3 regions of the Ralstonia sp. RRA genome follow, and region 3 is predicted to be linked to each of the others. Evidence: predicted binding sites of a transcription regulator. Region 3 holds the regulator's gene; each other region holds the start of a gene.
What was found. Region 3 encodes FliA, which starts transcription of late flagellar genes. Its sites were predicted from a motif close to CTAAAGTTTNNNNNNNNNNNGCCGNTA; they were not measured.
Positions count from the first base shown of each region.

Region 1: the regulator FliA is predicted to act here: its motif matches at 6,153-6,179, upstream of flgK (flagellar hook-associated protein FlgK).
Region 2: the regulator FliA is predicted to act here: its motif matches at 7,269-7,295, upstream of fliD (flagellar filament capping protein FliD).

Region 1 is NZ_CP146092.1:157,481-167,595, reverse strand. Features, by position in the region: gene V6657_RS18790 (flagellar hook assembly protein FlgD) at 1-233, shown strand, start outside; gene flgE (flagellar hook protein FlgE) at 284-1,495, shown strand; gene flgF (flagellar basal-body rod protein FlgF) at 1,518-2,255, shown strand; gene flgG (flagellar basal-body rod protein FlgG) at 2,294-3,076, shown strand; gene V6657_RS18770 (flagellar basal body L-ring protein FlgH) at 3,109-3,855, shown strand; gene V6657_RS18765 (flagellar basal body P-ring protein FlgI) at 3,878-4,996, shown strand; gene flgJ (flagellar assembly peptidoglycan hydrolase FlgJ) at 5,013-6,113, shown strand; gene flgK (flagellar hook-associated protein FlgK) at 6,232-8,169, shown strand; gene flgL (flagellar hook-associated protein FlgL) at 8,235-9,194, shown strand; gene V6657_RS18745 (YoaK family protein) at 9,261-10,004, shown strand.
Region 2 is NZ_CP146092.1:136,793-146,907, forward strand. Features, by position in the region: gene V6657_RS18625 (WbqC family protein) at 1-129, shown strand, start outside; gene V6657_RS18630 (cephalosporin hydroxylase family protein) at 122-868, shown strand; gene V6657_RS18635 (glycosyltransferase family A protein) at 896-2,125, shown strand; gene fliE (flagellar hook-basal body complex protein FliE) at 2,138-2,467, shown strand; gene V6657_RS18645 (MarR family winged helix-turn-helix transcriptional regulator) at 2,672-3,115, shown strand; gene V6657_RS18650 (glycosyltransferase family 2 protein) at 3,176-4,261, shown strand; gene V6657_RS18655 (flagellar protein FliT) at 4,275-4,631, opposite strand; gene fliS (flagellar export chaperone FliS) at 4,691-5,119, opposite strand; gene fliD (flagellar filament capping protein FliD) at 5,182-7,224, opposite strand; gene V6657_RS18670 (flagellin) at 7,428-8,249, opposite strand; gene V6657_RS18675 (response regulator transcription factor) at 8,654-9,289, shown strand; gene V6657_RS18680 (EAL domain-containing protein) at 9,424-10,115, opposite strand, start outside.
Region 3 is NZ_CP146092.1:930,270-940,384, forward strand. Features, by position in the region: gene flhA (flagellar biosynthesis protein FlhA) at 1-1,045, shown strand, start outside; gene flhF (flagellar biosynthesis protein FlhF) at 1,042-2,898, shown strand; gene V6657_RS22310 (flagellar synthesis regulator FleN) at 2,914-3,684, shown strand; gene V6657_RS22315 (RNA polymerase sigma factor FliA) at 3,693-4,454, shown strand; gene V6657_RS22320 (MBL fold metallo-hydrolase) at 4,490-5,572, opposite strand; gene V6657_RS22325 (hypothetical protein) at 5,960-6,622, shown strand; gene V6657_RS22330 (nucleobase:cation symporter-2 family protein) at 6,771-8,183, shown strand; gene V6657_RS22335 (hypothetical protein) at 8,375-8,905, shown strand; gene V6657_RS22340 (cysteine hydrolase family protein) at 8,960-9,619, opposite strand; gene V6657_RS22345 (helix-turn-helix domain-containing protein) at 9,757-10,115, shown strand, end outside.

The DNA of each region.
Region 1 (10,115 bases), 770 kb from region 3:
TGACTGCCGGTTCCGGCAACTACACCTGGAACGGTCAGGACGACAAGGGCAACCAGCTGGCGGACGGCAACTACACGATCGGTGTGTCGGCCACGCAGGGCGGCAAGATCGTTACGGCAAACGCGCTGGGCGTCGACAAGGTGGCCGGCGTGACCATCAACAACGGCACGATGCAATTGGTGCTGGCATCCGGCGGGACGGCCAAGCTGTCTGACGTCGCTTCTATTCAGTAACGGGTCCGTCTCAGACACGCCCGCCGCATTTCTATTCTCGGGAGAACACTATGGGATTCCAGCAAGGCCTGAGCGGTCTCGACGCCGCCTCTCAAAATCTCGACGTGATCGGCAGCAACGTTGCCAACGCCAACACCGTCGGCTACAAGAAATCGACCGCCGAGTTTGGCGACGTGTACGCACGTTCGCTGGTGGGCGCTACCGACAACCAGGTCGGCCAGGGCGTGAGCGTGACCCGGGTGTCGCAGTCGTTCACGCAGGGTAACGTGACCAACACCGGCAACCCGCTGGACATCGCCATCAACGGCACGGGCTTCTACCGCATGGTGGATGCGAGCAGCGGCCAGGTGTCGTACACACGTAACGGCCAGTTCCAGACCGACAAGAACGGCTACATCATCTCCGCCACCGGCCAGAACCTGACCGGTTACGGTGTGGATAACACCGGCAAGGTCAACACCGCCGTGCTGACCAACCTGAAAATTCCGGTCAATGATCTGGCGCCGCTGGCCACCACCAACACCGCGTTCGGGGTGAACCTGGACGCTGCCGCCACCCCGCCGACCACCACGCCGTTCTCGAATGCCAACTCGGCCACGTTCAACCACTCCGTGTCGGAGCAGGTGTACGACGGCACGGGCACGGCGCACATGCTGACCAACTACTACGTGCGCACCGCCACCGGCTGGGACGTCTACTCGCAGGTGGACGGCAACAACCCCACCGGCGGCAACCCGGTCTCCACGCTGACCTTCAATGCCAGCGGTGCACTGACCACCAACCCCAGCAAGATCGCCGTGGCCTTCGGTGGCATGAGCATCGCCAGCATGGACTTCACGGGCACCACGCAATACGGCGGCGGCTACAACGACACCGCCCCCGGCGTTTCGCAGGACGGCTACGCCACTGGCCGCCTGGCCAGCTACTCGGTGGGTACCGACGGCACCATCACCGCGCGCTATTCCAACGGCCGCACCGCCGTGCTGGGCCAGGTCGCCATGGCCAACTTCAAGGCACCGGAAGGCCTGCAGAACATTGGCGGCAACCAGTGGGTGGAGACGTCCAACTCCGGCGCCCCCAACCTGGGCACGCCGGGTATGGGTTCGTTCGGCCTGCTGCAATCGTCGGCGGTGGAGCAATCCAACGTGGACTTGAGCCAGGAGCTGGTCAACATGATCGTCGCCCAGCGTTCGTACCAGGCCAATGCACAGACCATCAAGACGGAGGACACGATCCTCCAGACCTTGGTCAGCATGCGTTAAGCCATAGCAGGAGCCCACCACAATGGATCGCTCGATCTACGTGTCGATGACTGGCGTGAAGCACCTGTTCGACCAACAGGCGGCCAGCGCCAACAACCTCGCCAACGCCAGCACGACGGGTTTCAAGGCCCAGATCGATGCGTTCCATTCGGTGGGCGTGCAGGGCGACGGTTCGCCCACGCGCAGCTATGTGATGGCCTCGGCCATCGGCACGGACCTCACGCCCGGCCCGATCGAAACCACCGGTCGCAGCCTGGACGTAGCCATCGACGGGCAAGGCTTTTTTGCCGTGCAAACGCCCGATGGCAGCGAGGCCTACACCCGCGCCGGCACGTTCCAGCTGGGGCCGGATGGGACGATCCAGACGCTCTCCGGCCAGCCCGTGCTAGGTGACGGTGGCCCGATCACGTTGCCGCCCGATACCACGGTGCAGTTTGCCAAGGACGGCACGGTCAACGCGATCAGCGCCGACAACCGCACGCCACCCGTGGCGCTCGGCCGTCTGAAGCTGGTGAGTATCGAGCCGGCCAACATCGACCGCGGCGTAGACGGCCTGTTCCGCCAGCGCGACGGCCAGGATGCCGCCGTGGACGAAAAGGTGCGCATTACGGGCGGTGCGCTGGAGGGCAGCAACGTCAATCTGACCGATTCGCTGGTCAACATGATTGAGATCTCTCGCCAGCTCGAGATGCAGATGAAGTCGTTGCACACCAGCGACTCGAACGCACAGTCGGCCAATGAACTGCTGCGCCACGCTTGATGCGGCGCGTGTGAACTGAATCAACCAAGGACTCGAACATGATTCGCTCCCTGTGGATTTCCAAGACCGGGATGGATGCCCAGCAATCGCAGCTGGATGTCATCTCGAACAACTTGGCGAACGTCAACACGACGGGCTTCAAGCGCTCGCGCGCCGTGTTCGAAGACCTGCTGTACCAAAACGTGCGTGAGCCGGGTGCGCAGTCGTCGCAACAGACCACGCTGCCTTCGGGCATGCAGATCGGCACGGGTGTGCGCATCGTCGCCACCGAGCGCCTGCACACGCAGGGCAACCTGACGCAGACCGGCAACTCGACCGACGTGGCCATCAACGGCAACGGTTTCTTCCAGGTGCAGATGCCGGACGGCACGCTGGCCTACACGCGTGATGGCAGCTTCCAGGTCAACGCGCAGGGGCAGCTGGTGACCTCCAGCGGTTACCCGATCCAGCCGGCCATCACCATTCCGCAGAACGCCACCAGCCTCACCATTGGCAAGGACGGTGTGGTGACGGTGACCACGCCGGGCACGGTCAACAGCACCCAGGTGGGCACGTTCCAACTGGCCAACTTCATCAACCCGGCCGGTCTGCGCAGCATGGGCGAGAACCTGTATGCAGAGACCGAAGCCGCCGGCACGGCCAACCTGGCCAACCCGGGTTCCAACGGCACGGGCGTGCTCAACCAGAACTACGTTGAGACGTCCAACGTGAACGTGGTGGAAGAGATGGTCAACATGATCCAGACGCAGCGTGCGTACGAGATCAACAGCAAGTCGGTGCAGACGTCCGACCAGATGCTGGAAAAGCTGGCGCAGCTCTAAGCTCGACAGTGCTGCTTTAAGGAAGTCACGCGATGCAAACCCCCCCGGTCTACTCGCTCTCGCACGGCGGCCGCGCTGTGCCGACGGTGCACAAAGCGGTTCAGTTGGTTGTGCTTGGCGCCGCTGCCGTGCTCGCCAGTGCTTGCGGCATGCTGCCGCCGCCCGAGCCAATCGTGCAAGGCCCGACCACGGCCCGCCCGCCCATGCCTGTCATGGCACCGCGCCAGAACGGGGCGATCTACCAGGAAGTGGCATCAGGCAGCGGCGGCTTTCGCGGCATGTTCGAAGACCGCCGTGCACACATGGTGGGCGACACCATCACCATCGTGATCACCGAGAATACGGCGGCCAGCAAGCAGACTTCCGGCAGCGTGAACCGCACCGGCAGCATGACCGCTTCGGTGCCGACATTCGCCGGCATGAACCCTGGCGTGCTGTCGCTGCTGGGCGTGTCGGCCAGCGATGCCAACAAGTTCGACAGCAAGGGCGCCAACGGTGCGCAGAACAACTTCACCGCCACCATTACGGTGACGGTGGTGGAGGTGCTGTCCAACGGCAACCTGGTGGTCAGCGGCGAGAAGCAGACCGCCGTGGGCCAGGGCACCGAGTCGGTCAAGTTCTCGGGCGTGGTCAACCCGACCACCGTCAACAACCAGAACACCGTGCTGTCTACCCAGGTGGCAGACGCGCGCATGGAATACCGCGGCACGGGCTATGTGTCCGAATCCCAGCAGATGGGGTGGCTGTCGCGGTTCTTCCTGACCGTGTCACCGTTCTGAGGCGCATTTGGGAAACCCAGCCATGAACTTGCATCGAATCATCGGCGCGGCCCTGGTGGCACTGAGTGCGATCTCGGCGTTTGCGCCCACTGCGGCGCATGCTGACCGCATCAAGGATCTGACCAGCGTTGCCGGCGTGCGCGAGAACGCGCTGATCGGCTACGGCCTGGTCGTCGGCCTGGATGGCAGTGGTGACCAGACCACGCAGACGCCGTTCACGATTCAGAGCTTCAACAACATGCTCACGCAGTTCGGCATCAACGTGCCGGCCGGCGCCAGCATCCAGCTCAAGAACACCGCCGCCGTGGTGGTGACGGCCTCGCTGCCCGCGTTCGTGCGGCCGGGGCAGACCATTGACGTGACGGTCTCGTCCATTGGTAACGCCAAGAGCCTGCGCGGCGGTACGCTGCTGCTCACGCCGCTCAAGGGCGTGGACGGCCAGCTCTATGCACTGGCACAAGGCAACGTGGTGATTGGCGGCGCAGGTGCGTCGGCCAATGGCAGCAAGGTGCAGATCAACCAGCTGGGCGCCGGCCGCATCGCCAATGGGGCGACGGTGGAGCGCGCGGTGCAGGCCACGGTGGGCGAAGCCGGTAGCATCCAGCTCGACACCGGCACGACGGACTTCGGTACGGTGCAGAACATCGTCAATGCCATCAACAAGCAGTTCGGCACCGACACCGCTCAGGCCGCCGATGGCCGCACGATCAACGTGCGTGCACCGGCGCTGGCATCGGATCGCGTCGGGTTTCTCGCCAAGCTGCAGAACATTGACGTGACGCCGGCGCTGGCCGCCGCACGCGTGGTGGTCAATGCCCGTACGGGCTCGGTGGTGATGAACCAGCTCGTCAAGCTTGAGCCCTGCGCGGTGGCACACGGCAGCCTGTCGGTCACCATCAGCACTGAGCCGGTGGTCAGCCAGCCGGCGCCGTTCTCGCAAGGCCAGACCGTGGCGGCGGCGCGTTCGAACATTGAGGTCAAGCAGGCGGGCGGCAGCCTCATCAACGTGAAGGGCGGTACCAACCTGGCGGATGTGGTCAAGGCCATCAACGCGATCGGCGCCAACCCGCAAGACCTGATCTCGATCCTGCAGGCGATGAAGGCGGCCAACGCCCTGCGCGCCGAGCTGGAAATCATCTAAAGCAGGGGCCGACGCGATGAACCCGACCGACCTCACCAGCCGCCTGGCGCTCGACTCCACAGGGTTCGAGTCGCTCAAGCAGGCCGCACGCACTGACCCGACCGGCGCCGCCAAGACTGTCGCCAAGCAGTTCGACGCGATCTTCGTGAACATGATGCTCAAGCAGATGCGCGATGCATCGCCGCAGAATGGGCCGTTCGATTCGTCGTCGACCAAGATGTATACGTCGATGCTCGACCAGCAGCTCTCGCAGACGATGGCATCGCGCGGCGTGGGCGTGGCCGATCAGTTGCTCAAGCAGATGCTGCGTCAGGCCAACCACGTGAACCCGGATGCCGGTGGGCCGGTGAATACCGCGCTGTCCAACACCACCGCCACGAATACCGCCTTGCCGGGGGCCGCCGGCTCCACGTCGGACGCCGCCAAGGCCATCGCCCGCTCGTCGCTCAACAGCATGGCCGCGGCGGTTGCGCCGACGGTGTCGGGTGGGGAAGACGACGGCTCGGGCATCAGCACCGTGCCGCGCCCGGGCCTGGAAGAGCGTGTGCAGCGCGCCCTGGCCGCCCTGCGCAAGCAGGCCGGGACAGACCAGAGTGGGCAGGCGGGCAGCGTGCCGCCGGATGTCGACTTGTCTTCCGTCGCCGCCGAGCCGCGCGGTGATCGCATGGCCAGCTTCTACAACAAGCTGATCGGCCACGCCTCGCAGGCTGCGCAGGAAACCGGCATTCCTGCCAACTTCATGATCGGCCATGCCGCACTGGAGTCCGGCTGGGGCCGCCGCGAAATCAAGAGCAAGGACGGCACCAACACGCACAACCTGTTTGGCATCAAGGCCGGCGGCTCGTGGACGGGCAAGACTGCCACGGTGACGACCACCGAATACGTGGGCGGCGTCGCGCACAAGGTCCAGGAGAAGTTCCGCGCCTACGGCTCGTACGCCGAGGCGTTCAAGGACTACGCCAACCTGCTGGCCAACAACCCGCGCTACAGCAACGTCGTGGCAGCGGGCAACGGTAACGATGCGGCGTCGTTTGCCAAGGGCCTGCAGCGTGCTGGTTATGCCACCGACCCCAACTACGCCAACAAGATCATGGCGGTGCTCAAACAGATCGTTTGAGGTTCGCTATCAAAATTTCAAGGCGATAGCATCGGCCGGCTCAAGTTTGTTCTTGGCCGGCCGATGTTGTTTGTAGGGTCCATCTTGGCGGCACTGTGCTGCCTGCACCGAGACAAACATGAGCAGCTCCCTCCTGAATATTGGCGCGACCGGCCTGCAGGTCGCCAATATCAACCTACAGGTGACCGGCAACAACATCGCCAACGCCAACACGCCTGGCTATTCGCGCCAGGAGGCCGTGCAGACGGAGAACATTCCGCTGTACGCCGGCGTCGGCTATCTGGGGCAGGGTGCGAATGTGACGACCGTCAAGCGTATCTACGACCAGTTCCTGACGGCCCAGGTGCAGAGCGGACAGGCCGCCACCAGCTCGGCTGATCAGCTCAATAGCCTGGTGTCCGGCCTGAGCCAGTACATGTCGGACAGCAACAGCGGCCTGAGCTCGGCGCTGACCAGCTTCTTCAATGGGGCCGACGGTCTGACGTCCAACCCGTCGAGCACCACGGCGCGCCAGGTGTTCCTGAACGCCGCCGCCGGCCTGCAGAGCCGTTTCAATTCCATTGCCGGCCAGTTGAACGCGCTGTCGAACCAGGTCAACACGCAGGTGCAGACACAGATCAGCTCGGTCAACAGCGTGGCGCAGCAGATTGCCGGCCTGAACGACCAGATCTCCAAGGCGGAAGCCTCCACCGGCCAGCCTGCGAACGACCTGCGTGACCAGCGCGACCAGCTCGTGCAGACGCTCAACAAGTCGATCAAGGCCAGCGTGGTGCAGACCGGCGACGGCCAGTACAACATTTACGTGGGTAACGGTCAGGCGCTGGTGCAGGGCAACCAGAGCTACCAGCTGACAGCCGTGCCGTCGCAGTACGACCCGACGCAGCTGTCGGTGGGCTACAAGAGCCCGGCCGGCACCGTCAACATTGATGACAGCCAACTGGGCGGCGGCGCCCTGGGCGGGCTGCTGGATTTCCGCCGCAACACGCTCCTCCCGGCGCAAAACAGCCTGGGCAAACTGGCGGCAGCCGTGTCGGCCGATGTGAACGCGCAGAACAGCCTGGGCATGGACGCCAACGGCAAGATGGGGACGAACCTCTTCTCCGTGGCTGGCCCCACCGTTGCCGCCAGCAGCAACAACACTGGCAGCGCTACCGTCACGGCCAGCATCACCAACGCCAACGCGGGCCAAGGTTACGACTACCAGATCAAGTACCAGGGCGGCGCCTACACCGTCTCGCACTACCCGGATGGTTCTGCCTCCGTGACGGTGACGAGCTGGCCGACTACCATCGATGGCGTCACGATGAACCTGTCGGGCACCATGAACAGTGGGGATTCGTTCCTGGTGCGCCCGACCGCCAATGCGGCGTCGAGCATGCAGACGCTCACCACCGACTATCACAACGTGGCCGCCGCTACACCGGTGGTGCTCAACCAGGGCAGCAACAACACGGGCAGCGCCACGGGGTCGTCCATTGGTGTGGACAGCACGTACGCCGGCTCGCCGCTGACCTCGCCGGTCAACCTGACCTACAGCTCGGCGGTGGGTGGCTCGCTCTCGGGGTTCCCGGGCAGCGTGACGGTCAACGTCAACGGCACCAACACGACTTACAGCGGCGGCACGGCGCCGTACACGCAGGGTGCGACGTACTCGTTCAATGGCGTGCAGATGACGCTGTCGGGCACGCCGGCCAACAACGACACGTTTGCCATCTCGGCCAACACCGCCAACAGCACCGACGGCGGCAACGCCAGCGCGCTGGCCAAGCTGCGCAATGCCACGCTGCTCGACGGCGGCACCACCTCGATCGGCTCGTCGTGGAACAACCTCGTCACCAAGGTGGGTGTGCAGGCCAACACGGCCAGCAGCAACCTGACGTCGCAGAAGGCGCTGCTGGCAAGCTCCACGCAGCAGCAGCAATCGGTGTCGGGCGTGAGCCTGGATGAGGAGGCGATGAAACTGATGAAGTACCAGCAGGCCTACCAGGCATCGGCCAAGGTGATGCAGACGGCAAATACGCTGTTCGGTTCGCTGCTGTCGATTGCCGGCGGCTAACGCAACGACTGAAGAATCGCGCCAACGTGCCGATAACGTCCTAAAGCCCTTCGTCCGGACCGATCATGCGAGTCAGTACCGCCCAATTCTTTGCTGCATCCACTGCTTCCATGCAGAACGCGCAGTCGAACCTGATGACGCTGCAGCAGCAGATTGCGAGCGGCATTGCGCTCACCAGCGCGGGTGACAACCCGAGCGCGTTTGGCCAGATGTCGCAGCTGCAGCAGACGCAGGACGCCAACGATCAGTACCAGGTCAACCGCGACGCCACCGATGCGCGCCTGACCAACGTGTCGTCAGCGCTCACCAACCTGGCGACCACGCTGCAGCAGGGCAAGCAGAGCCTGGTGTCGGCCAATACCTCGCTGATGACGGATTCGCAGCGCATTGGTGTGCTGGCGCAGGTCAAGCTGCAGTATCAGCAGTTGCTCGCCACCGCCAACCAGCGCGATGCCTCGGGCGTGGCGCTGTTCGGTGGCGCCAACGGCACGACCGACCCGTTCGTCAACACGGGCGGCAGCGTGCAGTACGTTGGTAGCGGTCAGCCGCCCACGGTGCAGGTTTCGCAAAATGTATCGATGCCGAATTCGGTGTCGGGTGACTCGGTGTTCGTGCGCATTGCCAATAAGGACCCGGCCAACCCGAGCGCCAACCAAAGCATCTTCAAGACGTACGAAAACCTGATCACGGCGCTGTCCACCCCAATCAACCCGGCCACCCAGGCCACCGACGTTGCCAACCTGCAGAAGGCTGTGCAGACAGCGCAGGGCAACCTCGACAACGCTTACCAAGTCGCCCTGCAGGCGCAGGTGACGGTGGGTACGCAGCAGGCGCAGATCACTACGCTCAACAGCAGCGGCTCGAACTACGGCGAGCAGTTGAAGGAGCAGATCTCCAAGCTGCAGTCGGTGGATTACACGACTGCCATTTCGCAGTTTGCCCAGCAGCAGGTGTCGTTGCAGGCCGCGCAGAAGACGTTTACGGCCATGCAGGGCATGTCGCTGTTCCAGTACTTCAATCCTTGACCTTCCGTTAAAGACGGTGACCTTTGAGCGGGCATAATGACCGCTTGGTTACCGTCTGGATGGGTCATGCCGATTCAATACCTCCGCCGCCTGACCAGCCCCCAACGCACCGATGACGCCAACCGGCGCCTGGGGCAATCACTGGCCTTCGTGGCGGGCGCCGCCAACGCAGGCGGCTTTCTCGCCGTCAAGCAGTACACCTCGCATATGTCCGGCATTGTCTCGGCAATGGCCGACGACCTCGTGCTGGGCAATATCGTGCTCCTGCTCGCGGGTTTTGCGTCGCTGCTGGCGTTCCTGTGCGGGGCGGCCTGTACGGCCGTGCTTGTCAACTGGGGGCGCCGACGCCGCACGCAGAGTGAATTTGCGCTGCCGCTCATGCTCGAAGCTGGGTTGCTGCTGCTCTTCGGCATGATGGGCACGTCGCTTGATCAATACCGCGTCGTGTTTGTGCCGGCCACCGTCGTGCTGCTGTGTTTTCTGATGGGGTTGCAGAACGCCATCATCACCAAGATTTCAAAGGCGGAGATCCGCACCACGCACGTGACCGGCTTGGCCACCGACATCGGCATTGAGGTCGGCAAGGCGCTGTACTGGAACCACGGACATCGCAACTTGCCGACCGTGGTCGCCAACCGGCCCAAACTGCGGCTGCTGGTGTCGCTGCTGGGCATGTTTTTCGTGGGTGGCGTGACGGGGGCGCTGGGGTTCAAGCACCTCGGCTATGCAACGACGATTCCGCTGGCTTCGATCCTGATGCTGCTGGCTGTGGTGCCGATCGTGGACGATCTGCTGTTGCGTCGGCGGTAGGCCGCATTGAGGGCAGCGCGCACTTGATTCGCCCATTTGATTCGCCCCATTTGGGCGCCGAGCCCGGGCGGATCAAGCGGCTTCCATGCGTGTAGTGAGGCGTCGCGCTCG
Region 2 (10,115 bases), 790 kb from region 3:
TACCAGCAACTCCACGGCGCATTCACCCCTTTTGTCAGCAGCCTCGACCTGATTGCCAATCACGGCACGGCAGGCAAGCAATACCTGAGCCCACAGACCCTCAACTGGCGCGAATTTACCCATGAATGACATCGAAAAGTTCCAAGGCGAAGTCCAGCAGAACATCCGCTCGCTGGGGCAGGACAAAGACCTGCAGGCACTGTCGCGCATCTGGCTGCGTGAAGTGACCACGCACAAGTACCACTACAACTTCACGTGGATGGGCGTGCCCATCATCCAGTGCCCGCAAGATGTGCTGGCCATGCAGCAACTGATCTGGGAAGTGAAACCAGACCTGATCATCGAAACCGGCATCGCGCGCGGTGGCTCGATGATCTTCTATGCGTCGATGCTGGAACTGCTGGCCCAGAGCGGCCATGGCGACGGCAAGGTGCTGGGGATCGACATCGACATCCGCCAGCACAACCGCGAGGCGATCGAGGCGCACCCGATGGCGCGACGCATCCAGATGCTGCAAGGCTCCAGCATCGATGCGGGCATCATCGAGCAGGTCAAGCAGATTGCCGCGGGCAAACAACGGGTGCTGGTGGCGCTGGACTCCAACCATACCCACGACCATGTACTGGCCGAACTGGAAGCCTACGCACCGCTCACCAGCGTGGGCAGCTACTGCGTGGTGTTCGACACCGCCGTCGAAGACATGCCGCAAGCGATGTTCCACGATCGCCCGTGGGGCGTCGGCAACAACCCGAAGACCGCCGTGCATGCCTACCTGCGTGACCACCCGGAATTCGTGATCGACGCCGACATCCACCACAAGCTCCTGATTACCGTCGCACCGGACGGCTATCTGAAGCGCGTTGCCTGACCCGTTGTCAACGCATAGGTTCCTGAGATGGACTCCACCAAGACGACGCCGACCCACGCCATCGCGCTAAGCATCTGCATCCCGACCTACAACCGGGCGCGCTACCTGGAAAATTTGCTGGAAGAGTTGGTCGCACAAATCGGCGTGCTGAAACACAGCTATGAGCTGCTGATTGGTGACAACTGCTCAGGCGACGCCACCGAACAGGTCGTGGCGCGTTACCAGGATCGGCTGAACATCCGGTATTTCCGGCGCCCGTCCAACCTCGGTTCCGCTGAAAACCTGAACCAGCTCTACCGCAGCGCACAGGGCAAATACGTCCTCTACCACGCCGATGACGACCTGCCGATTCTGTCCGAGATCAACAACAACCTCGATATCTTCGAGCGCAACCCTGGAGTAGGCGTCATCTTCGCGCCGTGGATGATTCACGACCTGCCCGACCGGCGGGACATCATGCCCTTCTACCACCAGGACGACGACTATCTGATCGAGCAGCGGGACTACCCCAAGCTGCTGGCGCTGATCCTGTCGCACCACATCTTCCCGGAGATCTACCTGGCGCGCCGCGAAGTCCTCGACACACTGTACTTCAGCGCACCGGAACACGCGTTCTGGGCATTCGCGCACTCGGCGGAAATGCTGGGGTCGTACGCGCTCTATTTCAGCAAGACGCCGTTCTACCGATCCGTGACGCGTTACTTTGCTGACGAAACCCGCGCCCAGGCAGGCACGGAAGAGGTCAAGCACGCATGGGACCGCTATCGTGGCGGCTTGGAATACGTGTTCGGCAAGTTCTCGCACACACTGCAACCGCAAGAGCGGCAGGAGTGGCTAAACGCCATCAACCAGTTCGTCCTAACGCGCATGAAGGTAGCGCTGCGCCTGCGCACGAATGAAGGTGGCAACTGGATCGACAACTACTACATCGCCAACCGCGTTCGCGCGCTGGGTGAGGTGGCTGATCTGCCCGCTCCTTATGACCTCTACCGCGTCAACGCCGCGTTTGAATACCTGGCCAAGCTCGATCCGTTCAAGCCTCAGCCGCCGAAGTACGCCACCCTGCGCCGCGCGCCGCTGCAGATCTTCCATCACGCGCACGGTTTTGCCGGGACGGAGTTCCTGGTGCTCGACGACGACGCAGCCATTCCGCATCACACCATCGTCGTAACGCCAATTCCGATGGACATTCCGGTGCCAGCCGGCCGCGAAGTCCGCTTCGTGTCGGAACTCGAAACGCTCGCCAAATTTCCCTGAGTTGAACCCAGCATGGATTTCTCCAACGCCAATTCCGTGGTCTCGCTGATGAACAGCGTGCTGGCACCATCCAGCGCGGTCGGCAGCGGCACTGCCAGCGGTAGCGCCACGCAACCCAGTGTCGACTTCGGCTCGGTGCTCAAGTCGTCGCTGGACAAGGTCGATGCTTCACAGCAGAAGGCCGAGTCCATCTCGCGCAGCTTTGAGATGGGCAACAACGATGTGGACCTTCACGACGTGATGCTCTCGCTGCAGAAGGCCAACATCGACCTGCAGACCGCCGTGCAGGTGCGCAACAAGCTGGTCTCGGCATACCAGAGCATCATGGGCATGTCGATCTGACGTGACCCTGCCGTCGCTTGCGCTGCGCGGCCACATCGAGCGACGGCAAAAGCGCTTACAACTGCCGCCTCCTGCGCGTGCCCAATTCGCATGCCGTCCGTGGCAATATTGACGTCCCATTGCATTCGGTCACGCGCCAGCCGCCTGCCCAGGCTGCTGCGGCACGCGCCGCACAGGCGCCAGGACCGTCCCCGGGAGTCTTCCGTGAACGACGTGCTGGCGCTCGATCAGCAGCTCTGTTTTCCTCTGTACGCCGCCGGCCATCTGCTGACGCGCCTGTACCGTCCGCTGCTCGACGAGCTGGATCTGACCTATCCGCAATACCTCGTGATGCTCGCCTGCTGGCAGCAGACACCGTGCGCCGTGGGCGATCTGGGACGCACGCTGTACCTGGATACCGGCACGCTCACACCGTTGCTCAAGCGACTGGAAGAACAGGGTTTGCTCACACGCACGCGCGATCGGGACGACCAGCGCCGCGTTGTCATCGAGCTGACCGAGACCGGCCGCGCGCTCAAGGAGCGCGCCACCAAGGTGCCGCCAGCGCTCACGTGCAAGATTCCGCTTGAGCCCGACGAGATCAGCGCCACGCGCGAAGTGCTGCACAAGCTGCTGAATGCGCTTGCTGCGGCCGACGACCGCGGCTAGCCACGCTCACCTGACCGACAGGCCAGGACGCATCCCGAATCTTCATTTTTCCGACACACCGTGCAATCCACTCCCACCAACCTCGCGCTGGTTGTCATCGCGCGCAATGAAGCCACCTGCATCGAACGCTGCCTGCTCAGCGCCAAACCGTTTGTCGACCGCATGGTGGTGTTGGATACCGGCTCCACTGACGACACCATCGCCATTGCCCAGGCATGCGGCGCGCATGTCAGCCAGATGACTTGGCAGAATGATTTTTCAGCAGCCCGCAACGCTGCGCTGGAGGCCGCCAATGCGGATTGGAACCTCGTCCTGGATGCGGATGAATGGCTGGAAAGCGGTGGTGAACATCTGCGCGCCCTCAGCAACGCCAACCCGATGCTGGGCATCCTCTGCATCAAGAACGATACCGATGCGGCCAACTCCGCCAGCCAGTTGATTGCATGGCTCCCCCGCCTGCTGCCACGTGGCGTGCGCTATGTGGGCCGCATCCATGAACAGCCGGTGTCTTCACTGCCGGCGCAGCGCCTGTCCATCGTGCTGCGGCACGATGGCTATACCGCCGCCAAGATGCAGAAGAAAGGCGAGCGCAATACGCAGCTCCTGCTCGACGAACTCAAGCATCGACCTGATGATCCTTACGTGCTATTCCAGCTCGGCAAGGAAATCGAGTTGCATCAGGAAGACTACGCTCGAGCCACGGACTATTACGCCCGCGCTTTCGCCCTCGCGCCGCAAGACGCACCGTACCGCCGCAGCCTCGCACTGCGCTATCTGTATAGCCTGGGCAAATCGGATCGACTGGACGAGGCGATGGCCCATGCGGATACCAGCATCCATGCATGGCCGGATTTTCCGGATCTGTGTTTCGCGCTGGGCCTGGTGTTGGTGGATGCGGCGGTCAAACATCCTGAGCACGCCAGCACGCAATGGCTGCCGTTGGCGGAGCAGGCATTCTGCCGTTGCCTGGAGATTGGCGATCAGGCGGGGATGGACGGCAGCGTTGTTGGGCGAGGCAGCTTCCTGGCTGCCCAGCAACTCGCTACCGTGTATCAGATGCAGGCCAACGTGCTTGCCCGCAAATCCGAGCAATACCTGGCGCTGTCGAGGCAGATGCAAGGCGCGCCTGCGCCTCGCGAGGTTTGAGTGATCCTGTAGATCAGTAGCGTGCCATGCTGCCGTAGGCGTTGCTGGCAGTGTTGGCACGGCGTGCCGTGTCGATGCGCTTCTGCAGGCGATCCAGACGCGGATACACCATCGCGCGTACGCGGGCGTCGTCTTCAAGAATGCGCACGAGCAACGTACGTTTGCGCTCGATGTCGTCGCGTGACAGCGTAGGGTGCGGCTCAGAACGGCGCAGCGCATCCACATAGGCGGCGCTTTCGCTCTCCAGCGTACTGACGATCTCCCAGTTGCCCACTTCAGCAGCATTGACCATCTCGGCAGTCAGGCGCGCGATGGCTTCGTAGCAGACGAACAGACTTTCGCTGTCCTTGATCGGGATGTGGCGGTGCATGTTGGCTCCAGTTGGGCCGAATTCAATCAAAAAATCGCTTTACTGCGCGGCCAGCCGCGTCAGCTCACAACACTCAGACGGTTGCTGGGCGCCGCAGCACCCGGCTGACCGATGGCAAGCCAGGCTTCCTGCAACGACGCCAGCAGACCGTCAACTTCGGCAAGCATCGTCAGGTCGTTGGTGCCGTTGGCCACCACCAAACGGCGCATCATGTAATCGTACAGACCATTGAGCTGCGCGGCGATCTCGCCCCCACGCTTGTGGTCGAGACTGGCCTGCAGGCCCTGGCCAATGATCGAGATAGCCTTGTCAAAGGCACGCAGCTTGGTGGGCAGGTCGCCGCGCTCGATGGAGGCGGCGGCCAGCTTGACAGCGGCGCGTGCACCATCGAACAGCATGGCGATCAGCCGGTGCGGGTTAGCGTCAACCACAGACGTCTCGATACCGACTTGCGCATAGGCACCGATGGCGCGGCGTGCTGCGTACATGAAAAAGGTCCTCGCTGTGATCTTGTTATGGGTGGTGCTCAGGGTCGTGTTTCAACCCTGACTTAGTTGCTCTTGGTCTGGTTGGCGATGGCCGCGAGCTGCGTGGTCAGGTAGGTACTGGTATTCGTCATGCTGGCCACCGCTGCAGACAACGCATTGAACTGCGTGTAGTACAGGGCCTGCTTGTTGCTCAACTGCAGTTGCATGTTGGTGATCTGGCTGGCGATCGAGGTGAGCGAACTGTTGATCGCGTCCGTCTCGTTCTGCACCATGCCGTTGCTCGACAGCAGGTTGGTCATGACTGTGTTGAGCTGTGCGGCGTAGCCACGCTGCACTGTCACCGTGCCGCGGTTGCCCAGCGCACCGCCGGTCACCTGCACGGTCAGGCCATCGACGGCCGTGCCGGTGGCGCCATACAGGTTCTGACCCGAACTTGTAGCCGCCACGCCGTTGATGGTGCCCTGCACATCTTGGCCGTTCGTTGCAGTGGGGCTACCGAACAGAGACGAAGCGCCATTGCCCGACACCGACACCGCCGAGATCGAACCAAACTGGTTGTCGGTAACCGACAGCACGCCGCTGGCGTTGGCCGAAACCGACGCGGTGACCTTGGCGGACTGCAGGCTCGACGACGCGTTGATCTGGCTCTGGATCTGCGCAGCCAGGCCAGCAGCGCTGTAGCTGCCAGCCGGCACCGTCACGTTGACGGCGATGCCGCTGATATTGAAGGCCAGCGTGTCGTTCGTGCCGGCCGTGATGGTCGTGTTGGCTGCCGCCGAGCCCGTGAGCGAGCCCTGCGTGGCCAGTTGCGTCACGTTGACGGCGTAGCTGCCTGACTGCGTGGTATCCGAGAAGGTCGGCACGTTGACCAGCGCATCCGTAGCCGTACCAGTGCCGGCAAACAAGCCAGCCACCTGGCTGGGCGATGCGGCAATAGCCGCCGACAGCGTGGTGTTGTTGATCGACAGCGTGCCGTCGGAATTCATCGTCACGCCCACGCTGCCCAACGACTGGTAATTGCCACTACCGACCGCCTGGCCCAGCACGTCCGTAATCTGGTTGATGAGCGTTTTGGTGCTCACATCGCCAGCCAGCGGGCCATTGTTGGCCGCGTTGCTGGTGTCGATGTTGGTGAGCGAATTCAGTTGCGTGCGCAGCGCGTTGTAGCCGTTCACGAAGTTCGTGACGGCTGTGGTCGTGGCGGTCGGGTCATTCGCCACCGTCACGGTGGTGCTGCCGGTCTTGGCCAGCGTGAACGACGTGCCAGTCACCACGTTGGACAACGTGTTGGTCGGGCTCTGCACAGCAATGCCATTGATCGTGGCCTGGGCGTTCTGGCCCGTGGTCACCTCGGTCATGTTCTGCGTGCCGGCCGGATCTTGCGAGAGCAGCGAAGACAGCGTCGAATCGCCCGACACGGAGATCTTCATCTCCGAGTTGGAGCCGCCCGCCGTGGAGGTCAGCACCAGGCGGTACGGGTTGCCGCTGCCATCATTGACGATGCTGGCCGACACACCCAGGTTGGCCGAGTTGATCGCATCACGAATGCCGGCCAACGTATTGTTGGACGAATTGATCGTGATCGAACCGCCCGGCAGGCTGCCGTTCTGTGTGAACGTGGAGCCCGTGTACTTGCCGCTGGAGAAGCTGCCGCCCGACACCGTGCCGAACGAGAAGGAGATCGTGGTGGACGTGCCGCTACCGATGGACGTCGTGGTGGACGTCTGCCCTTGCGCTGCCAGCACCTGCGATTGCGCAAGCTGCGTCACATTGACGGCGTAGGAGCTGGCCGCGGCCGAGCCGGTGACCGACGCGCTCAACACCGATGTGTCGTAGCCGCTCGCCTTCATGGAGCTGTAGTTCGACAGGCTGCTCAGGTTCGACAGCGCAGTCTGGAAGGTCGACAGCGAACTCTTGAGCGTACCCACGGCCGAGAGCTGCGTCTGGTACGAGCTCTGCTGGGTCTGCAACTGTGTCAGTGGCCGGCTTTCCACGCTCATCAGGCTGGAGACCAGCGTGTTGACGTCGATGCTCGTCCCAATACCGGGGATCGAGATCGGCGGTACGTAGTTGCTGGTGGTGGAAGAGGTCGTTGTGGTCGCCATGATCGAATCTGGTGAGCGGCTGCTTGGCGGGAAGTCTTTCTTCTCAACGGCAGTGCCTGCCACTTCTTTAGGGCATGGCGCCCATACGCCACCCCTGATGAAGGGGGGTATCCGACCAAAGAAAAAGGCCGGCGCCCCGAAGAGCGCCGGCCTTTGTCCCAGCCGTCTGTCGCCAGACAGGCCGGGCCAGTATCAGCCTGCTATTAGCCCTTCAGCAGGTTCAGGATGCTGTTCGGTGCCGAGTTGGCTTGCGCCAGCATGGCCGTACCCGCTTGCTGCAGGATGTTCTGACGCGTCATGTTCGACGTTTCCGACGCATAGTCCGTATCGATCAAGGACGACTTGGCAGCCGACAGCGCAGTGTTGTTCGACGTCAGCGTGTTGATGGTCGAGGTCAGACCACTTTGCTGAGCACCCAGGCTGGCGCGAGCTGCCTTCAGGTTGGTCAGGTCGGTGGCGATGGCGGCTTGGGCTGCCGTGGCGTTGGCGGCGCTGGTCACGCTCGTACCAGCCAGCGTGCCGAAGGTCGACAGGTTGGCGTTGGAGACCGTGGTCACATCGGTCGCCGCATTCTGGCCGTACTGGAACGCCGTGGACGTGACCGAACCGTCGAACAGCTTGTTGCCGTTGTAGTTCGCGTTGGTCTCGATGTTCTTGTTGGCGGTGGCCAGCTTCTGGTATTCCTTGTCCAGGTTGGCCTGGTCGGTGGTCGACAGACCGCCGTTGTTGGCTTCCACAGCCAGCTGGTTCATACGCTGCAGGTTGCTTTCAACTTGGCTCAGGTACGAGTCGGCCGTTTGCAGATACGACATCGCCTGGTTGGAGTTCTGGATACCTTGCGTTTGCGAGTTCAGCGTGGTGGTCAGGCTGGAGGCCACAGCGTAAGCGGCGGCATCGTCCTGGGCGCTGTTCACGCGCAGGCCGGTCGACAGACGTTGCAGCGACGTGTGCAGAGCGTTCTGCGATTCCGACAGAGCTTGCTGCGTTTGCAGGGACGAGATGTTGGTATTAAGGCTGAGGGACATGACGGCTCCTAAGTTTCCCGATGGCGTTGTTGCCCGTTTGGTTGCTCGTTCCGGCTAGGCCGGGCAACGTGACCTGCAACTTGAAGGGGATCAGGTCTGCGTTGTACTCAGGTTATCGGTGGCCGCGGCAGAAAGTTTAGGGGCAACTTGACAAATTTGTGCGCGAGCGGCGGTTTGGCTCCGGCGGCACCTCCTACTTCCGCCCCCCACCAAAAGAGGCGCCGGGCCGCCTTCTTGGCAGATACGCGCTCGGCTATACTCGATCGACCAGTTCAGAGGCGCCCGCATCCCTGTATAGAGAGCGCCATCGCACAGATGGGGAGTTGCAAGCCCGCCGGACCAGCCCAAAACCTGCCGGCGGTTAGAAGAGCTCAAGTCGAGCCCGTTTGACCGCAACGCCCACCATGCTTAACGTTCTGATTGTCGAACCGCACGATATTGCCCGTGCCGGCTTGCGCCAAATCCTCAAGGATTCACGCCTGGCCCGGCAGATCGAGGCTGTACCCGACCTGCACAACACCAACCAAGACCTGCTTGCCGAACGCGAGTGGGACGTCATGCTGTTCTCGGTGGAATCTGCCACCGGTGACGAATTCCTGACCATCAAGGCCGTCCGCCAGCAGCATGCGCGCCTGGCCGTGCTGGCACTGGGTCGCCACCCCGAGGCGCTGCTGGCCGTGCGCGCACTCAAGGCCGGCGCATCCGGTTATCTGCCGATGGACGCCAGCCAGCCGCAGTTGCTCGCGGCCGTCAACGCCATCTCCAAGGGCAAGAAGTACCTGCCCTCCGACCTGGTGGAAGTGCTGGCCGACAACCTGAACGTCGACTGGGACAAGCCCCGCCACGACGTCCTGTCCGACCGGGAATTCCAGACTCTGCGCATGCTCGGCTCCGGCCGCACGCTAAGCGAGATTGCCGAGGCACTGCAGATCAGCGCCAAGACGGTCAGCGTGTATCGGGGGCGGGTACTCTCGAAGATGAAGCTGCGCAACAACGCCGAGGTGACCATGTACGTGGTCAGCAACGGCTTGCAGCTATAGGTTGCCCTGCAAAGCTACTGCGCGATCCGATCTTGGCTCTGCGATGCTCGCCGTACGCGTGTACGGCTGCGCTTCTCGAACCAACCGCGGACCGCTCGCTACGCTTTTCAGGGCATCCTAAAAAAGATCGAAAATCACAGGAGACGTGGCTCGCGCAACCCACAGCGGCGCACGTTCTCGCGCACCAACTCCTGCACGGCGGAAGGCTCCAGCGGCCGCGTGAGCAGGTAGCCTTGATACTCGTCGCAGCCGACTTCGCGCAGGAAATCGAGTTGCCCGGCGGTCTCCACGCCCTCCGCCACGGTCTTCATGCCCATCGCCTGCGCCATCATGATGATGGCCCGCGTGATGGCGGCACGCTCGGCCACGTGCGGTAAATCCTGCACGAATGAGCGGTCGATCTTGAGCGTGTCGATCGGGAAACGGTGCAGATACGACAGCGATGAATATCCGGTGCCGAAATCGTCCAGCGCCAGCGACACCCCCATCGCGCGCAGCTCGGTCAGCAGCGCATGCAGCGACGGATCATCGCGGATCAGGATGCCCTCGGTCATCTCCAGCTCGACTGCGTCACCGGGCAAGCCGCTGGTGGACAACGCCCCGCGCACCATGGTACTGAGCTGCCCCGAGCTGAAAGCCTGCCCTGACAAGTTGATCGACATGCGCAGTTGCGGCAGCCCGATGCGGCGCCAGCGTGCAAGTTGATCGCAAGCGGCGCGCAGGATCCAGCGGTCGATCTCGACGATCAGGCCGGTTTCTTCCGCATCCTGGATGAACTGGCCGGGCATCATGCGGCCGAAGTCTGCCGAGTTCCAGCGGATCAGCG
Region 3 (10,115 bases):
GTGGGTCGACGTGCTGGGCCTGGAGATCGGCTACCGCCTGATCCCGCTGGTGGACAAGAGCCAGGACGGCGAGCTGCTGCGCCGCATCAAGGGCATCCGCAAGAAATTCACGCAGGACATGGGCTTCCTGGCACCGGTTGTGCACATTCGCGACAACCTGGAGCTGGGTCCGTCGTCGTACCGCATCACGCTCAAGGGCGTGGAGATTGGCCACGGCGAAGTGCAGCAGGGCAAGTTCCTGGCCATCAACCCGGGCGGTCAGGACGGGCATGGCGAACGCCTGGGCACGCAACTGCCGGGCACCCCCACCGTGGACCCGACCTTCGGCCTGCCGGCCATGTGGATCACCGCCGATGTGCGCGATCGCGCGCAGGCCGAGGGTTATACCGTGGTCGACTGCAGCACGGTCATCGCCACGCACGTCAATCAGTTGATTTACACCCATAGCACCGAGCTTCTCGGCCGTTTGGAAGTGCAGCAGTTGCTCGATCATTTGGCCAAGGAAGCACCGAAGCTGGTCGAAGACGTTTGCCCGAAGCTGTTGCCCGTCGCGACCGTGCAGAAGGTGCTGCAGAACCTGCTGGACGAAGGCCTGCACATCCGCGACATCCGCACCATCGTCGAGACGCTGGCGGAGCACGGAGGCAAGACGCAAGACCCCGCCGAACTCACCGCCGCCGTGCGGATCGCGCTGGGTCGGGCAATCGCCCAGCACCTGTTTCCGACCAAGAACGAAATGCAGGTCGTCACGCTCGACCCGAATCTGGAGAACATCTTGCTGCAAAGCATCGTTGGCGCGCATGGCGGAAACGCCGGTCCGATCGAACCGCAACTGGCTGACTCGCTCATGCAAGCGGCTGCGGATTCGTCGCGCCAATACGAACAGATGGGCCAGACGGGCGTCCTGCTCGTACCGCCCGCGCTGCGTCCCATGCTGGCCCGCTTGTTCAAGCGTGCCGCACCCAGCCTGCGCGTGCTGTCACACGCTGAAATTCCAGATCACCGAACGATTAAGGTTGTCGCCATGCTTGGAGGCCGCGCATGAAAATGCATCGATTCACCGGACTGACGTCGCGCGACGTGTTGCGTAAAGTGCGCGACCAGTTGGGCGACGACGCGCTGATCCTCTCGAACCGCGCCGTGCCGGGCGGCATCGAGGTCATCGCCGCCTCCGATACGCACCTGGATGCGCTGGTCGATACGCACTCGACCGCACCGAAGGCCGCACAACGCCGCCCGAGCATGCCGGCCCCGATTCCGGAGCCCGCACCGGTGGCTGAGGTTGCCGCCCAGGCGCCTGCCGAGCCGCAAGTGCAAGCCGTGGCCCAGGCCGACACGTCGGCCACACCGAATGCACTGGCCCGTCTGCGCAACCGCTTTACCGCCGCGCGCCGCGCTGCCGTGCAAGCCCCTGTGCAAGAAGACGCGCTGGCTGAGCCGGCCGCTGGCCGCAAGCTGCAAGCCCGCGTGGATGACGACGTGGAGCTCGGCGCATCGGAAACGCTGCTGGGTGTGGACCCGCTGGTGGCCTCCACCCGCATGCTGGCAGGCCTGTCGCTGGATCGCGCCAACGAAGATGCCGCCCAGACGCTGGCCAGCACGGCCCAGTTCATCGCCCGCCGCACCGTGGTGCCGGAAGACGAGCCGGTCGAACAGATCCAGCGCCCGGCCGCCCGCCGCGAGCCGCTGCGCACGCAAGAAGACCAGCCGACCACGCTGCGCTCGTTTGCCGAGCGCGTGGAAGCCCAGGCACGCGCTACGCGCGCCGCCGAGCAGCAGATGGCTCGCCCGCAACCGCAAGTTGAGACTGCCAAGCCGGCCGACATCTTCGTCCGCATGGAGGATTCGATGGCCAAACCTGACGCCCCGCGCGAAGACGTGAGCCTGCAGCACTCGGCCATCAAGGCCGACATCAAGGCGGAAACCGATGCCATGACCCGCCGCATGGTCAGCGAGATCGACGTGCTCAAGAGCACGTTGACCGACGCCATGTCGAGCCTGGCCTCGCTGGGCGTGAAGCTGGGCGATCCGGTGCGCACGCGCCTGTTCCAGACCATGCTGAACGCCGGTTTCTCGGCGCAGCTCACGCGCTACGTGCTGGAGAACATGCCGCAGCACGACACGTATGAAGGTGCGCTGGACTTCGTGCAGCGCGCCATTGAAAAGAACCTGACCACCGTGTCGGACGAAAACAGCCTGCTCGACCAGGGCGGCGTGTTTGCGCTGATGGGTCCGACCGGCGTGGGCAAGACCACCACCACCGCCAAGCTGGCTGCGCGCTTCGTGCTGCGCCATGGCGCATCGCGCGTGGCACTGCTCTCGACCGACAGCTACCGGATCGGCGGCCACGAACAACTGCGCATCTACGGCAAGATCCTGGGCGTCTCGGTGCATGCCGTGAAAGACGCGCAAGACCTGAGCCTGGCGCTCAACGATCTGCGTGAAAAGCACGTTGTGCTGATCGACACCATTGGCATGAGCCAGCGTGATCGCGCCGTGTCCGAACAGATGGCGATGCTGCATGCCGTGGGCCCGTCGATCAAGCGCCTGCTGCTGCTGAACGCTGCAAGCAACGGCAAGACGCTTGACGAAGTGGTGAGCGCCTACCGCGATGCCAACCTGGCCGGCTGCATCCTGACCAAGATCGACGAGGCCGCCTCGGTGGGCCACGCCATGGACGTGATGATCCGCCGCCGCCTGCCGCTGCACTACGTGTCGTACGGCCAGCGTGTGCCGGAGGACATTGCAGTACCGAACAAGAAGCTGCTGATCCACCGCAGTTTCCGTGCAAGTGCCGAGCAATCGTCGTTCGCGCTGGATTCAGATGAATCGCTGCTGGTGGCGCAAGGCGCCGCACGCAGCCGCGAACCGGGCCTGGCCGCTTTCGATTTCGCATAAAAGAGAGGGGCGACCATGACGACCCCATTCGCCAAGGACCAGGCCGCCGGGCTGCGCCGCATGCTCGGCCAGGTGGCAAGCCGCCGCGTGCTGGTGATCGGTGCAGAGGAGCAGATTGACGACTTTGTCGACAACCTGCGCATTGCGTTGTCGGCCATGGGTCGCGACGCTGCCGTGGTGAGCGCGCAAACCATGCTGGCGGTGGCCGGCATGCTTGAGCAGCACGACGACAGCGCCGACGTCACCCTGGTGGCGGCGCATTTCGGCTCCCGTGCGCTGGGCACGGTGGCCGAAGCCTGCGACGACGTGCTGCTGGTCTTCTCCGATGGCCCGGAAGGGATCAAGAGCGCGTACACGCTGCTCAAGAAGACCGCGGGGCTGCAAGGTGGCGCGGGTATCCGCACGGTGGTCTGTGGTGCGCATTCGGTCGACTCCGCCGTGCGCGTGTTCGGCAACCTGGCCAACACGGTGGGGCAGTACTTGAACACCCGTATCGACTTTGCCGGTTATCTGCCGGAAGACCGGCACGTAGAACTGGCGCTCTCGCTCGGCAAGCCCGTGGCGAGCGCGTTTCCCGCATCGCCTTCGGCCATGGCCTTCCGCCAGCTTGCCGAAGAGATGCTGAGCTGGGCCAGCGCCGAGGCCCAAGCCGCTGACGACAATGAGCCGTCGCGGGTGATGGTATCGGCGCAGGAATCGACTCAGACAGCGGCACATGAGTCGGCACAAACAACGTCGATCCTGACGCCCCGCGCGACCGCGCGCGCGGCCGAGATGGTTTATTGAGGCGCACCATGAACGAAGCGCCAAAGGCAGGCATGGATATGTACACCGCAACCGGTCGCAAGACCAAGTCCGACGAGATGGCGACGTATGCACCGCTGGTGCGCCGCATTGCCAACCAGATGATGGTGAAGCTGCCGGCCAGCGTCGAACTCGACGATCTGATCCAGGCCGGCATGATGGGCTTGCTCGATGCGCTGTCGCGCTATGAAGAAACGCAGGGCGTGCAGTTTGAGTTCTACGCTGCCCAGCGTATTCGCGGCGCGATCCTGGACGAGCTGCGCGGCTCCGACTGGCTGCCGCGCGGCCTGCGCCGCAATGCCCGCACGATCGAGCAGGCGATCCAGAAGCTGCAGCAGCAGAAGGGCCGCGCGCCCACCGAAACGGAGATTGCTGCCGCGCTGAACATGTCGCTGGCCGACTACCAGAAGCAACTGGTCGACCTGCAAGGCAGCCAGCTGCTGTACTACGAAGATTTCGACCGCGAAGACGCCGACGCCTTCATCGAGAACCGCGCCGCCGAGAACGATTCCACGCCGCTGGACCAGTTGCTGGACCACGACCTGCGCGAGTCGGTGGTGGCCGCCATCGAAGGCCTGCCCGAGCGTGAGAAGCTGATGATGAGCCTCTACTACGAGCAGGACTTGAACCTGCGTGAGATCGGCGCCGTGATGGGCGTGTCGGAATCGCGCGTGTGCCAGATCCACAGCCAGGCCATCGCACGCATCCGTGCCCGTCTGCGTGACCGTGCATGGCTGCCGACGCCGACCTGATGCCGGCTTAGTCTCTAGCGTTACCTGCCAGATTTTTACTGCGCGGCCAGCGAGTCATCTCGCGGCCGCGCTTTTTCTTTGGGCAACGCGGTGACAAGGCGTTGGGCCGCTGCGTCCCATACGCGCGTCTCGCCATGCTTGAAGAGGGCGAAGCGTTCTGCGGGCACGTCGGCAACCTTCAATGCGTGGGCCAGATCGGCGATGGGCTGGTCCAGCGGTTCGTCCGTCAGCGCGAACGTGCCCCAGTGGATGCCCACCGCCTGGCGCGCGCCGATGTCCTGCATGACCTGCACCGCCTCGGTCGGGTCGATGTGCTGGGCCTTCATGAACCAGCGCGGCTCGTAGGCGCCCACGGCAATGGCGGCCACATCAAAGTGGCTGAAGCGCGTGCCAATGTCGCGCGTGTCCTGCGAATACCCTAGGTCGCCCGAGAACCAGAAGCGCAGGCGCGGATGCAGCAATGCCCAACTGCCCCATAGCGTCTGGTTGCGGTCGTACAGGCCGCGAGCGGACCAATGCTGCACGGCGCAGAAGTGCGCGGTGAAGGGGCCGAATTGCGCTTCGTCGTCCCAGTCGAAGGCGCGCACGTTGGGGTTGTCACCTGATAGGCGCGTGCCGCGCACGTTGCGCGCAAACCAGTGGTCGATGCCCAGCGGCACGAAAAACATGGGTGCTCCGCCCGGCTGGCGCATCAGCGCACGCACGCTGGCTTTGTCCAGATGGTCGTAGTGGTTGTGCGAGATCAGCACCAGGTCGATATGCGGCAACTGCGTGAGCGACAGGCCCGGCGGCTGGTGGCGGCGCGGGCCGGCAAACGGCAGCGGCGAGGCGCGCTTGGAGAACACCGGGTCTGTCAGCACGTTGAGCCCATCAATCTGCAGCAGCAGTGTCTCGTGGCCGATCCAGGTGAGTTGCGGCACGTCGGGCGGCTGGTGTACCCCGCTCAGGTTGGGGGCAATGCAGGAGAGGTCCAGCGTGGGCGGCTTGGGGAGCCCGGCCTTGCGGCGCTCACGTTGCCATTTCCAGAAATCGCCGCCGGGGCGCGGATGGGGGTAGCGGTTGCGGAAGCCGTCCGGCGTGTGGTGAGGCTTGGCCGGATCGTAGTGAGGGTTCTTCATGGCATCGCTGGGGATGGACGAGTCCCGCAGTTGAGGGAACCCGCTTGAATATCAAGGAATATCAAGTTGTGTTGTTTCTTGAACTTTGGGTAAGCCACTGCCTAGGCTGAATCCGCCTCGCTGAGGCGCGCTGCGCAGCACATTCCGCTACGGGGTCGCGGCAGTTAAACCTTCCTCAAGGACCACAATGGATTCATCTCATCACTTGGCTGGGCAAACCGACGTTACGGATGCGCACGATGCGCATAAAAAAAGGGGACCGCCAACAATTTGACAGGTTGTCAGGAACCAGCGGCGAGCGGACAGATTGTTCTGCTGCCCGACGCCCGGGTTGCCACGTTTTCCACAGAATCACTGCCTGCCTATCGTAGTGCGCCGCCCCGCTTCATGCTGGGCAACGGGGCGCGGCAGGTCAGCGGTAGCGCTGCTCGGCTGGCGCAACTGCCTTCGGGTGCCATCGTCGGCATCAACGATTACCAGCTGATTGGCGACACCGCCGAGCTGGCCGATCTCCATCACCACCGCGGTTACATGCACGGGCGCTGGACGCGCGGCACCGTGCGCATGGGCGCGCAAACCTTAGCGGTTGGCGGCGGCGCGGGGGACTACCACTACGCCGTGATCGATCAGGCCGACTTGACCTTGCGCCAGCAAACCATGCTCGGCTGCCGCGGCTTGTTCACGACACCCACCGTGGTTGGCGGGTGCGGGCCCGTAGGCAGCGTGAGCGGCACGCTGGACATGGTCTGGCAGGACGGCACCCTGCGACTGATCGGCCGCCTGGAAGTGCAAGCCAACGGGCAGTGCGCGACGCTGCTGATCCGGCACTACCACCCCGATATTGGCGCCACCTGCCACGGTGGCAGCCCGTTTGGGCGCAGCACCTACGATCTCACGCCCGTGGTGGCCGACAACGGCATGCTGCGATGCGTCATCCTGTACCGCCAGCGATTCGACTCCGGCGTGACCTACCAGGGTGTGGCGATGTTCGAAGCACACTCGCATTTAAGAACGCAAAATATGTACACAAAAGACGGTAGCAATTGTTGACATAAGCCGGGGCGCGCTCCAAGATGCCGGCAAATGTGCGACATCACGTCGCGCAAATGTCGGCAGACGGGGCCCGCGCCCGGTCCGCTCGATGCACACCAGGCACGCTCCCGGCACGTACACGGGAGTGGCCTCAGGAGACAAGACAATGCGCCAATCCCCCGGCCTTCCCTCGCCGTCGTCCTCGACCTGCGTCGATCCTGTCAACGAACGCCTGCCGCTGCCGCGCCTGTTTGCACTCGGCCTGCAGCACCTGCTGGTGATGTATGCCGGTGCGATTGCGGTGCCGCTGATTGTCGGCAATGCGCTCGGCCTGTCGAAGAGCGATCTTTCGTATCTCGTCAATTGCGATTTGTTTGCGGCCGGTATCGGCACGCTCATCCAGTCGCTCGGCTTCCTGATCTTCGGGATCCGGCTGCCGGTGATGATGGGGGTGACGTTTGCCGCCGTGGCACCGATGATCGCCATCGGTGTGGAGCCCGGCATGGGGTTGCCCGGCATCTTTGGGGCGTCCATCGTTTCGGGTGTGTTCGGCATTGCCATTGCGCCGCTGATGGGCCGGCTGCTGGGCCTGTTCCCGCGCGTGGTGACGGGCACGGTCATCATGTTGATCGGCTTTTCGCTGCTGAGTGTGGGCATCAACTGGGCCGCCGGTGGCCAGCAGATGATTCCGCAGGTGGTGGACGGTGTGAAACACATGGTGCCGAACCCGGCCTTTGGCGACCCGTTCGGCCTGGCGATTGCCGCGCTGGTGCTGGTGACGATCCTGCTGCTGACCAAGTTCGGTAACGCGCTGCTGTGCAATATTGCTGTGCTGCTGGGCATCGTGGCGGGCACGCTGGTGGCCGCCGCGTTCGGCAAGGTGTCGCTGGCCGATGCAAGCGCCGCGCCGCTGATGACGCTGGTAACGCCGTTCCACTTCGGCATGCCCAAGTTCGAGCTGTCGGCCATCATCTCGATGTGCATCGTGATCGTGATCACGCTGGTGGAATCGACCGGCATGTTTCTCGCGCTGTCGCACGTGGTGGGCAAGCCCATCTCGCGCAACGAGCTGACCAACGGCCTGCGCGCCGACGGTCTGGCGACGGTGGTGGCCGGTGTGTTCAACACGTTCCCGCATACGTCGTTCTCGCAGAACATCGGGCTGGTGTCGATCACGGGTGTGCGCTCGCGCTACGTGGCGGCGGCGGGCGGTGTGCTGCTGATCGTGCTGGGGCTGTTTCCGAAGCTGTCGTACGTGGTGGCATCGGTGCCGCAGTACGTGCTGGGTGGCGCGGGGCTGGTGATGTTCGGCATGGTGGCCGCGGCCGGTATCCGCATGCTGGGCATGGTGGATTTCCAGAACCAGCGCCATAACCTGCTGATCATCGCCGTGTCGGTGGGCTTTGGCATGGTGCCGACGCTGGCGCCGACCTTCTTCCACCACTTTCCGGAATGGACGCACCCGATTACCCACAGCGGTATCGTCCTGGGCACGCTGGTGGCGGTGGTGCTCAACGCGTGGTTCAACGGCATCCGTGGTTCGCATGAGGTGATGAGCGGCGCCGCTGCAGCGCACTGAGTAACGCAACCCGCAACCATGCAACACCCCGCTTCAGGCGGGGTGTTTTGCTTTGGCGACACCAATCTGAGCGCAAGCGTTTGCTTATCGATTTCACAGTGCACGCTGCGCAGTTTCACGGTTCTGCAAATAAAGCGCCTTAGGTTGTGCCCAATCTTCGGAGGAGGAAGAGAAAAAGCGGGGAGGAAACCATGCAAGCGCTATCAGCACGATTCGAAAAGACAGACGCGGGGCGCCGTGAGATCGCCACGCGCAATGGCGCGCTCAGCCGCTCAAGCCGCGCGCTGCTCATCATGGTGGACGGCCAGGCCACGGGCGAGGATCTTGCCGTGCGTGCGAGCCAACTGGGTCTGGAAGCGCAGGCCGTGCTCGAACTGCTGCAGGCGGGTTTCATTCAGATTGCGGCCGATGTTGCTGGTGAGCCTGCCTTGGTTCAGGTTGCCGAACCGCAGCCCGAGCCGCTCAAACCTGCCGCGCCCAATCGCAAGCGCTCGCTGGCTGCGGCACGCATGTACCTCATGGACATTGCGGCGCGCACGTTCAGCTCGGCCGAGCATCCGATCCGCCAGCGCCTGGTCGAGGCCACCGACCGCGCGTCTGTGGAAGGGGCATTCGAGGCGCTGATGGCAGCCCTGCGCGAAGCCACCTCGGCGTCGATGGTGGAGCAGGTCGAGGTGTCCTTCCGGGGGTTTCTGCCGGCTGAAGAGGGTGCGGCTGGCTGAGCACAAACACCCCGCGCAAGGCGAGGTGTTTTTTTTTGCGATAACGCCGAGCGATCAAGCGGCCTTCTGCGCAACGTCGTCCTTCAGCAGACCACGCGCCCGCTGATTGGACTTGTAGATGTTGTCGCGCACCGGCACCGCACCGGTCTTCACGCTGTGCACCCAATCCTGGGTCGACATCACCGCCGCAAAGCGCGATTGCAGCACCACGCTGAACACACGGTGGATCTCTTCCGCGCTGGCAAAGCCCGCCTGGTTCTGATACGGCACCGAGCCCGACGCGTCGTGCAGAAACTCCACCGCCGTGCCGTTGTGCAGCGCGTGGTTGATGGTGGAGGCATCGCAGTTGTGCGTCATGTAGCCGACCACGGTCAATGTGTCGATGCCGTTGGTTTGCAGCCATTGCGCCAGATCGGTTTCCGGGTATGCACTCGGCAGCGTCTTGCTTACGTAGTGGTCGTGCGGGCGCGAGGCCACCACCGGGTGCAGTTGCCAGCCGTCCGTGTCAATGGCAAACAGCGGCGAGCTGGCGGGCGAGGTCTGCTGCACAACGATCACCGGAATGCCTGCCTCACGCGCCGTATCCATGGCAACGCCGACATTGGCGACAGTCTGCTGCGGGTTCGGATACTCGATCGGCAGGCCGCCGGTGAAGTACTCGTTCTGCACATCGATGACGATCAGGGCGCGCTTCGGGGTGATGTTTGCGGTCATGGCTGGCTCCTCGGAGAGGGTTTGGGGTTGGGGCATTGCGTGAGCCCATGGACAGCATCTTCGTGCATGGCTATCCTTCCCGACAGTGGCCCGGAAGACATTCATCGATGAAATTGGGCCAAACACGCGGAGCCCCCATGCAACCCCAGGAAATCGCCGTTCTGGCTTTCAATGACATCAGCCCATTTCACCTCTCGGTGCCGTGCTTGGTGTTCGAAGACCGCATCTGGGCGGGGCTGCCTGCGTACAACCTGCGGATCTGCGCGGGTGAACCCGCCAGGAAAGGCGGCCTGCGCACCACCGCAGGGTTTGCCGTACAGACGGACCTGACGCTGGAAGACGCGGCCCGCGCCGACGTGCTGATCGTGCCGTCATGGCGCGACACAGATGAGCGCCCGCCCGCACCCATGGTGAATGCCGTGCGCGATGCGTACGCGAGGGGTGCCACGGTCGTCGGCCTGTGCCTGGGGGCGTTTGTGCTGGCCGAAGCGGGCGT